Regions from separate parts of the Rossellomorea sp. FS2 genome, predicted to be linked through region 3. Evidence: riboswitches for the same ligand, from Rfam matches in the RefSeq annotation. Region 3 holds a riboswitch; each other region holds the start of a gene.
What was found. A riboswitch is a leader RNA that binds a small molecule or an ion and turns the genes downstream of it on or off. The one in region 3 is predicted to bind S-adenosylmethionine.
Positions count from the first base shown of each region.

Region 1: linked by a shared signal. The riboswitch ahead of ACNA6I_RS10325 (Na+/H+ antiporter NhaC family protein) and the one ahead of ACNA6I_RS18235 (alpha/beta hydrolase) in region 3 are both predicted to bind S-adenosylmethionine.
Region 2: linked by a shared signal. The riboswitch ahead of ACNA6I_RS17135 (O-acetylhomoserine aminocarboxypropyltransferase/cysteine synthase family protein) and the one ahead of ACNA6I_RS18235 (alpha/beta hydrolase) in region 3 are both predicted to bind S-adenosylmethionine.

Region 1 is NZ_JBLRVS010000003.1:85,006-88,280, forward strand. It holds gene ACNA6I_RS10320 ((S)-benzoin forming benzil reductase) at 1-32, shown strand, start outside; gene ACNA6I_RS10325 (Na+/H+ antiporter NhaC family protein) at 95-1,411, opposite strand; SAM riboswitch class I at 1,499-1,606, opposite strand; gene ACNA6I_RS10330 (hypothetical protein) at 1,826-2,428, shown strand; gene ACNA6I_RS10335 (DUF2187 family protein) at 2,556-2,828, shown strand; gene ACNA6I_RS10340 (YpbS family protein) at 2,953-3,207, opposite strand; gene cls (cardiolipin synthase) at 3,273-3,275, opposite strand, start outside.
Region 2 is NZ_JBLRVS010000005.1:139,918-143,192, forward strand. It holds gene ACNA6I_RS17125 (peroxiredoxin family protein) at 1-271, shown strand, start outside; gene ACNA6I_RS17130 (trans-sulfuration enzyme family protein) at 352-1,491, shown strand; SAM riboswitch class I at 1,623-1,736, shown strand; gene ACNA6I_RS17135 (O-acetylhomoserine aminocarboxypropyltransferase/cysteine synthase family protein) at 1,865-3,160, shown strand; gene metX (homoserine O-acetyltransferase MetX) at 3,174-3,275, shown strand, end outside.
Region 3 is NZ_JBLRVS010000005.1:368,797-372,071, forward strand. It holds gene ACNA6I_RS18225 (SDR family NAD(P)-dependent oxidoreductase) at 1-224, opposite strand, end outside; gene ACNA6I_RS18230 (hypothetical protein) at 388-957, shown strand; SAM riboswitch class I at 1,150-1,252, shown strand; gene ACNA6I_RS18235 (alpha/beta hydrolase) at 1,491-2,288, shown strand; gene ACNA6I_RS18240 (M28 family peptidase) at 2,378-3,275, shown strand, end outside.

The DNA of each region.
Region 1 (3,275 bases), on a different contig from region 3:
GCAAACTTTATCACATCAATGACCTTGTATGATCTGACAAAAAAAAGCCCCGGGCTCTGGTTGATACCAGCATCCCGGGGCTTTTCCTGTTGAATTATGATCGTACCGGCTCTGTAGAATGAGCTTTCCTGCGGGTGAAACGAGGCAGGGCGAATTTGATCGCCACCAGGCCACAAATGGCCGTCAAGATCGGGTAGAATGCATACGGAAGGATGCTCAGTGGCGAAATGCCGGCTGTTTCTGCTACGAGAAGCATCTGGGCACCGTATGGGATCAGACCCTGGACGGCACATGAGAAGATATCAAGGATACTAGCTGTCTTCCGGTTGTCCACTCCGTATTCATCACTGATCGATTTGGCAAGGGGCCCGGCAATGATGATGGAGATTGTATTGTTGGCCGTGCAAAGATTCGTGGAAGCCACGAGTCCAGCTGTAGAGTATTGCGCGCCTTTGGATGAACCGATCTTCCTGGTTACAAGATAGAGAAGCGCCTGGATTCCACCGTTATGACGGATCAGTTCCACCACTCCACCGATCAGGATGGATAGGAAGGCGATCTCGCCCATGCCGAGCATGCCATCGGCAATGCTGCCGAAATAGCTGGTCGGTGTGAAGCTTCCGTCGATGAATCCGATGATTCCTGATAGAAGGATGCCGCCGAATAAGACGGCAAATACATTCAATCCCGACAGGGCGCCGATGATGACGGCAAGATACGGAAGGATTTTCACGATGGAATAGCTTCCGGCGTCGACGGACGACTGGTTGCCGAGCGTCACGAAGAATAGCGCAATGATCGTGATGATGGCTGCAGGCAGGACAATGAAGAAATTGACTTTGAACTTATCCTTCATCTCTGTTTTCTGCGTGCGGACCGCCGCAATGGTCGTATCCGAAATGAAGGACAGATTGTCACCGAACATGGAGCCCCCGACAACGGTCGCCATGGCAAGAGGAAGGGAGATATCCGTTCCTGAGCTGATTCCTACACCGATAGGGGCAAGGGCCGCAATCGTTCCCATGGAAGTTCCCATGGCGAGTGAGATGAAGGCGGCGATCACAAACAGTCCGACAATCAAAAGATTTTCCGGGATGACGGAAAGAGCAAAGTTGACCGTTGAATCAACGGCTCCCATTTTTTCAGCCACACCCGAGAAAGCGCCAGCCGATAAGAAGATCAAGACCATGATCATGATATCGAGGTTACCCGCTCCTTTGGCGAAGCGTTCAACCTTCACATTGAGGCTGTCCTTCCGGTTCATGGCCAGCGCCACGACAGCAGCGATGATGATCGCCACGAGTACGGGGAAGGAATAGAAGTCCCCTGAAATGATACCTGCCCCAAGGAACAGGGCAACGAATATGAGTAATGGTAATAATGCCAGTAGATTGCCTTTTTCCTGATTCATGTTGTGCACTCCTTTTAGATGATATGTTGCGCATAAAATAAAAAACCTCTTCAAATAAGAAGAGGTTTCCATGAAAACGAAACACCCTTCTTATCTTTCAAGCCGGTGGCTTGCTGGATGTGGCACAGCACTCGTTTGGTTGAGTCCGCTGCCGAGACATCATAGGGCCAGTCCCTCCGTCTCTCTGGATAAGAAGATTTTACGTTATGCAGTTATGTTTAAGATACTTACATACTTTAATGGGTTTCATCCTAAATGTCAAACGGGAAAATTTTCATTTTCCTTAAGCAAACGCATTCAAATTTTCATGATGAATTCCGTCGTTATTTGAACTGGAATAAATCAGATGCTATAATCAGTTAATGGAAAAATAAGGGGGTGGAAATCCCTCAGCACAACGGGAGAGGTGACCTTATGAAGAAGCGATATTGGCTGCTGGCAGTGGGTATGTGTCTGTTACTGGTGGGGTGTTCTCAAGGGAAGGGAAATGGTTCATCGAAGTTGACGTTGGAACCGTATGACCTGAGTGATAAGGAAGAAAAGGTGGTTGCCGCTACAGGGAGAGGTTCCATGTTCTTCTTTACCCTGGATGGAACCTTGGCGAAGGATATGGATCTTGAAAGGACCATAGAAGTGTATGAAAAAGGGAAGCTCGTAAGCGATGAGCCGTTTCAATACGACGAAGAAGCGAAAAAATATAAACACTCCCTGAACTCCTTCGGCATGGAAAGCTCTGAAAAGGATCTGAAGATCTTTAATGGGAGCGAGAGCGCCTTCATCACTATGGACGAAGACCCCATACCTGAAGAAAGTGGAAGCATTGCATCCTCCTTGTTGACAGAGAAAGTGGAGCTCAAGAAAGATAAGCCTGTGTATATTTACGGAATGGCTACTTCTAAAAACAACGGGGATTCCGTAGGTATTGGATTGGAAGATGGGAAACCTGTCGGTAGCTTCAAAAAATCCGACAAGGCCTATATCTATAAAATCACCCTGGTGGACCGTAAATCTGAATAATTTTCAGAATAAAGATTATTTTATTAGAATAATAGGTTTTAAATCTTTTGACTGGTGGTACAAGAAAGATATATATCACATATAGGATTCGAGCGTTATCAACTTTCATGTAAAAGGGGAGTCTATTATGGATAATACCTTCGTCTACTCAAAAGAATATGCCAACCTTGGCGACATTATAGAATTCAAAAGGAAAAAGCACGTCCTGCAAGGCGTCGTGACGACCCTAAGGGAGAACACGGTCATCGTGCGCATGGATAAGGAGTCAGCGATGAAACTGGACCTTCCCGATGATCAAACCGTGGTTGCCCATAAGAACTATGCCGTCATCGAGCGTGCTGAAAACGGCACGAATCCCGTCTTTGTCTACGATGGCTGGAACAGTGCGCTGAAGGCGTAAATAGTATATAAGAAAAATCCCCCGGCGCTAAAATGGGCGTCCGGGGGATTTTTTTGAGTTGTTCAGGTGATAAGGTGAAGCATGCAGGAAGATGGCTGTGCAGGTGGTTCACCTTCCCCCCGGTTCATCTCCGGTTTGCGTACTCCCTCACCATTTCTTCCGTCACGGTCTTGCGCTGGGGTACGACGCCCTGCCTTGCAAGGGCATTGATCTCCTGGGTGATGTGATTGATGCGGTCGGTGGTGAATGGCTTGCCGGCTTCGCATAATGTAAGGGCTTCTTCGATGGCCTGTTCCCTCGATTCATCAAGCTTCATGAACTCCTTCACGAGGCTGTGCTGCTTGCTTGAATGCTTTGTGATGTCCTTGTGTACGCTCATGCCCTCATCCCTCTTTCGATTGGTATATGTCTCATTATGCTTGTTTTTCGCAGCGGTGGCAATGGTTA
Region 2 (3,275 bases), 230 kb from region 3:
GGAATATTATCAGGAAGAACCCGACGCAGAGATCTTGGCCGTGAATCTCACGTCTCAGGAGCATGTGGACGGTGCGGCGCAAAAGTTCGTGGACGGATACAAGATCACCTTCCCGGTGCTTCTTGATGAAGACGGAGCCGTCTGGGATGCCTACAGCATCATTACGATTCCGACCACATTCATGATCGACTCCAAAGGGATCATCCAGCACAAGATCCTTGGCCCGATGAATCAGGAAATGATGAAAGAGATGGTAGAAGGCATGAATTGAACCTCTTTTCTTCTCGGAATCTTCTGAATATGGTACACTCTTCTACATACCTATTTTCGTAGAGAGAGGATGGCCACAAGATGAATTTCACCACCAAGGTCGTACATAGCCAGCTGAAAGGAACAGAAGAAATCAAAAGTAAAACAACACCGATCTATCAAACATCCGCCTTTTCCTTTTCCTCACTGGAGGAACTGGAAGGGTTCTATGAAGGGAAATCACCTTATCTATATACAAGGACAGGGAATCCCAATCCTGATGAATTGGGTGGTCTTGTAGCAGCCCTTGAAGGGGCACCGGCGGGAGTCGCTGCTTCATCCGGGTTATCTGCGATCCTCGTTGGGATCCTGTCTGTCGTCCAGGCGGGGGACCATATCATCGCTGCTGAAGATCTATACGGCGGTACCTTCCATATGCTGAAGGAAGAGCTTGCCGGCTTCGGCATCTCTACTTCATTCGTGGACTTCACCGATCGCGAGGCGGTTAAGTCGGCGATTACGGACTCGACAAAGCTGCTCTACAGTGAAACGGTCACGAATCCGTTCATGCGGGTCGAGGATATCCCGGCCATGGTGGAAATGGCCAAAGAATACGGGCTTACGACGATGATCGACAATACGTTTGCGACCCCGTTCCTCCGTAAGCCTTTCACTGAAGGCATTGATATCGTTGCCCACAGCGCAACGAAGTACATAGGCGGACATAGCGACGTCACAGCAGGTGTTGTGACCGGAAGGCAGGATCTGGTGGATAAGGTGAGGGCAAAGATCGTCAACCTTGGTGCCAACCTCAGCCCGTTTGAAGCATGGCTCACATGCCGGGGAGCGAAGACCCTTGCCCTCCGTATGGAAAGGCAGGCCCTGAATGCCGAACTTCTTGCCGTCGAACTCAGGAGGCACGAATGGGTCAAACACGTCTACTATCCTAATAATCTATCTGAAAAAGGTCACGGAGCCATCGTCACCATCGAGCTTGAACCATCTGCCGATATGAGTACCTTCTTTAAGTCCCTTGGGTGGATCAAGATCATTCCGTCCCTTGCCGGGGTTGAAACGACTGTTTCTTATCCGTTGGGTACATCTCACAGGTCCCTGCCGGAGGAAGCACAGAAGAAGCTCGGGATCAATACGCATGTGGTCCGCATCTCACTTGGGATCGAAGACCCCGAAGACATCAAATCCCAAATGCTTTCAGCCATCAGCAAATGCCATGAAATCTAAAAAAGAACAAGCCATGAAACCAGCCGTGACAGGCGTCAATGGGTAATAAGACAAAAAATTCTAAAAATACCCTTGACTCCCGGCATGGCAACCCTTTATAATTCATGCTAACGAACACTTACAACTTAATGCTCTTATCCAGAGAGGTGGAGGGACTAGGCCCGATGAAACCCGGCAACCTTCATGTGCATACTTGCCATGAAAAGGTGCTAATTCCTGCAGGCGCATTGCCTGAAAGATAAGAGGAGGACCCTATTCAATTAGACCCTCTTCTTAGGAAGGGGGTTTTTATTTTTGCCCCTTTTCAGCCCCGACCATCATCCATCACAGATCAAACCCGACCATTAAAACAAACACTCAGGAGGAATGTACCATGACGAATTCATTCGATTTTGACACACTTTTGCTTCACGGAGGACAGGAAGCGGATCCTGCGACGGGATCGCGCGCGGTGCCGATCTATCAGACTACGTCGTATGTGTTTGACAGCAGCGAGCACGCAGCGAAGCTTTTCGGACTGGAAGAGCCGGGGAACATCTATACGCGGATCATGAATCCGACAGTAGACGTTCTTGAAAAACGCCTGGCCCTTCTTGAAGGCGGCATCGGAGCCCTCGGGGTATCATCGGGCATGGCGGCCATCTCCCTCTCGATCTTGAATATCGCAGGAGCCGGGGACGAGATCGTAGCTGCGACGAATCTGTACGGAGGCACCTATAATCTCTTCTCCACCACCCTGCCGAAATACGGCATCACCGTGCGCTTCGTCGACCCGACGGATCCGGAAAACTTCCGGAGTGCCATCAATGAGAAGACAAAGGCCGTATTCGCCGAAACGATCGGCAATCCGAGCCTTCATGTCCTGGATATCGAAGCGGTCGCCAAAGTGGCCCATGACCATCAGATCCCGCTTATCATCGATAACACATTTGCCACACCGTATGTGACGAGGCCCATTGAATGGGGGGCAGATATCGTCATCCATTCGGCCACCAAGTGGATCGGCGGTCACGGGACCGCGATCGGAGGTGTCGTCATCGACGGAGGGAAGTTCGATTGGAACAACAAGAAGTTCCCTGGATTCATCGAAGAGGACCGCAGCTACAATGGCCTCCGCTATGCGCAGGATGTGGGGGCAGCCGCGTTCATCACCAAGCTCAGGGTCCAGCTGCTGCGTGACCTTGGTGCCTGCCTGAGTCCGCAGAATGCCTTCCTCCTCCTGCAGGGACTGGAGACGCTTCACCTCCGCATCGAACGTCATACAGAGAATGCACGGAAAATCGCCGAGCATCTTGAATCCCATGAAGGGGTTGCGTGGGTTTCCTATCCTGGCCTCCCTTCACACCCGTCCCACAGCCTTGCCAAGAAATACTTGAAGAACGGTGCGGGCTCCATCGTCGTCTTCGGCATCAAAGGTGGCCGCGATTCGGGACGCAAGGTGGTAGACAATATTTCATTATGGTCCCATGTGGCCAACGTAGGGGATGCGAAGTCCCTGATCATCCACCCCGCCTCCACGACCCATCAGCAGCTGAACGATGAGGAGATCAGGGCAACGGGCGTAACGGAAGACCTTGTCAGGCTGTCTGTCGGCCTGGAATCGGCAAAGGATCTGATCTCTTCCCTGGATGAAGCCATCGAGAAGGCGCGAGAAACGTCAAACGTGTGAAGGAGGCGGAGGAATGAGTAGCGATACGACACCATATGAATTGAACACCGTCACCCTTCCGTCCCTTGTCCTTGAAAATGGAGAAACCCTCCGACATGTAAAGTTGCCCTACGAA
Region 3 (3,275 bases):
TTGATTTCTTCATAGAAAGAATGAACGTTTGCCGTGACTGACAGGTCGGTAGAGTAGAGTTTCACATCAAGGTCGGGATGGGACTTCAGGACCCGGTCCTTCAACTCCTCCAGGTTCTCTTGCCTTCTGGCAGCAAGAATCAGATTCTTCCCACGCGCTGCGAATGCCAAGGCAGCTTCATAGCCGATTCCGGAGCTTGCTCCAGTAATGACTGTATATTTCATGATAGTTCCTCCTCGGATAGGTTATAAAATAATTGTAAGGCATAGGGTGCACGTTGAGCCAATGTTTATACTCAGACTGTCTTTTTGATGATATCGGCGAGAGAATGACCTTCCCCTGTGGCTGAGAGTTGTCCGGCCATCCTATTTCTGAAATAATGGGAGTATGAGGAAAAAAGAGGAAGGGGAGAAGGCGATGAACGTTCCAGGCTGGAAACTGTTAACCGCGCTGATCCCCATCATGTTGATGATGGGGGCATGCGGACAATCCCCACGAAATACGGCTCCGGTGGAAACGGAGGCAACGGATGATACAGAAGCGGCAACGGAAGAGGCCATCCCGGAACAGCCTGATGAAGCATCCGATCAAGTAATACTGGAAGAAGAAGATCAAGAAGCAGGGGAACCTTCTGACGACGATCAGGAAACGGAGGAGCCTGAAGAGGACGACGGGTCCTCAGCGCGTGCGGAACCCCAACGATCAGGTGAGGAACCCGGGACCACGGCAGGCATTACGGATGCGGCGACTGCCATTGAGTTTTTAAAAGATGAGCTGAACGTGGCATCTGAAGGAGATATCCAAATCGATGATGGTGATGGAAAGCCTAAGACCGATGAAAAAGGGACCTATTATATCCTCCACCTGATATCAAAAACCCTCAAAGAAGAAGGAGGGACAGGGGAAGTAGGGTCGTTCAGGATTTATGAAGACGGGAGATATGAAATGGAAGACTGACTTCTCGAAAAAAAAGGACCGAAGGCAGTTGATGCGCCTTCGGTCGATATGGATCATTGGGGGTAAAGATGTTGAGCCAATCTTACAGTGTTAAACCCAACCTGTCAAGTGGGGATTTGGTTTTAATTCATAGTATTGCTGTAGGATTTATGGTTGACAAAGAGTGAATTGTAAGATAATTTAGTCTATACTACCTTATAAAGAGTCGGGGAAGGAATCTGGTCCAACGATCCCGCAGCAACCTCCAAGTGGAAGGTGCTCATTCCAGCAGGCTTCACCGCCTGGCAGATAAGGAGAGAGTAACGTGCATCTCCTTATGGGAGATTTTTTTTGTATATAAACCCGATTAAAACGATTGGATTAATCAGTCATACCGCTGTGACTACTTTTAAATGTCAGGATAAAGGAGGGAGCGTCCGTGTTAAGTAGTTTGGTAAGGAATCAGGTACAGGATCTTTGCACACGGGAATCAGACCTTGAGGGTACGACAAAGCGTAGGAAAAAACCATACCAAGGAAGAAGGAGAGGGTAAGATGAGTTGGTATACATCCATTCCATGGGAGGGTAGCCACCTTCCAGCAGCCATACAGTATCCCGCCACGCGCCTCGGCATCCACCCTGCCGTCATCATCTGTCATGGTTTCGTCGGTTCAAAGGAGGGGGTGGATCGATTATTCGTGAAGGCGGCGAATGAACTCAGCGCAAGCATCGTCGTTCGTTTTGATTACGATGGCTGCGGAGAAAGCATGGGGGAGTACGGCTTGAATACAAAGGATCGCTTCATTGCACAAACGAAGGCCGTCATCGGATTTGTGAAACGGTTGAAAGGGGTGGACCCTGAAAGCATTGCCTTGATCGGACACAGCCTCGGGGGTGCAGTAGCCCTTGAAGCTGCCATCGAAGAAGAGGTTCGCCACCTCGCCCTCTGGTCGGCGGTCGGATCTCCGCGAAAGGATCTCGGGCGCATTATCGGCGACGAAGTGGAAGCAGCCGTTTTGCAGGACGGGAAGGCAGATTATTTGGGATATGAGCTGAGGCGTGATTTCCTCACGACCCTTCAAGGATGGGACCCGATACGACGAGCAGGGGACTATAAGGGCAATGTCTTTCTCGCCCATGGTGACGGTGATGAAGAAATCCCCGTTGACTATTGTTCCCTTTATCATTCAGGCTTTTCCAACCGGCCGTCAGGTAAGGTGGAAAAGATCATCATTCCGAATGGTACCCATACCTATTCTTCTTCACATGCTTTTCAAGCACTGCTTGATTCCACCCGGAGATGGCTCTTACAGGTGCAAGATGTAGGATATGATCGTGCGACCGGTCTATAAATAGTAGTTTTCTACCGGTTATTCCTACTCTTTCAATTAATGACAAAATATTGGTATTATTCTATTAAATTAGCAGAGGAGGAAACCGTTTGAAAAAATCTGTCGTATCCATTGCACTTGCAACGACCCTGTCATTTGGCGCTATCGGACTTCAACCAGCCATTGCAGGGGCACCTGAATCAGGAAGGGAACTCTTGCAAAATCCGCATGAGCGGAACTTGATCAAGAAAATTGATTCGGAGCGAATCTATCAGACGATCGACCATCTTCAACAAACCCCCAGGGTGGCCGGGACAGAATCCGAGGCAAATGCCATCAGGTTTGTAAAACGACAATTTGAATCGTACGGGTATGATGTGACCCTTCAACCCTTTACCTTTATAGGGTACACGGCACCTACTGCAATCGAACTTTCAGGGGTGGAAGGCGAGTGGGCTCCGACTGCATTCACCTACTCGGTCAGTGGTGATGTGTCAGGCGAGCTCATACCTGCAGGACTTGGAAGAGAAGCAGACTTTGATGGATTAGATGTAAATGGGAAAATCGTTCTTGTCCAGAGAGGGGAAATCACATTTGCACAGAAGATCATCAACGCTTCCGAAGCAGGAGCGGCAGGGGTCATCATCTATAACAATACGGATGGAGAACTGAGCGGGACTTTGGGAGAACCGGATGATCGCTACATACCGGCCATCACCCTTTCCAAGGCTGAAGGAGAAAAACTGACCAGGCATATCGGAGAGACCGTCCGGCTGACGATCGAGGGGGCTGAAACATCTGAGCGTACCTCTCATAATGTGATTGCTAAAAAGGCACCGGTCAATAAGAAAAAAGCCACGGATGATGTGCTCATCATCGGAGCCCATCATGATTCAGTAGAAGGTGCTCCGGGCGCGAACGATGATGCCTCGGGAACAGCTGTCACCTTGGAACTGGCTAAAGTGTTCAAAAATGTACCGACAGATACAGAAATCCGCTTCATCACAT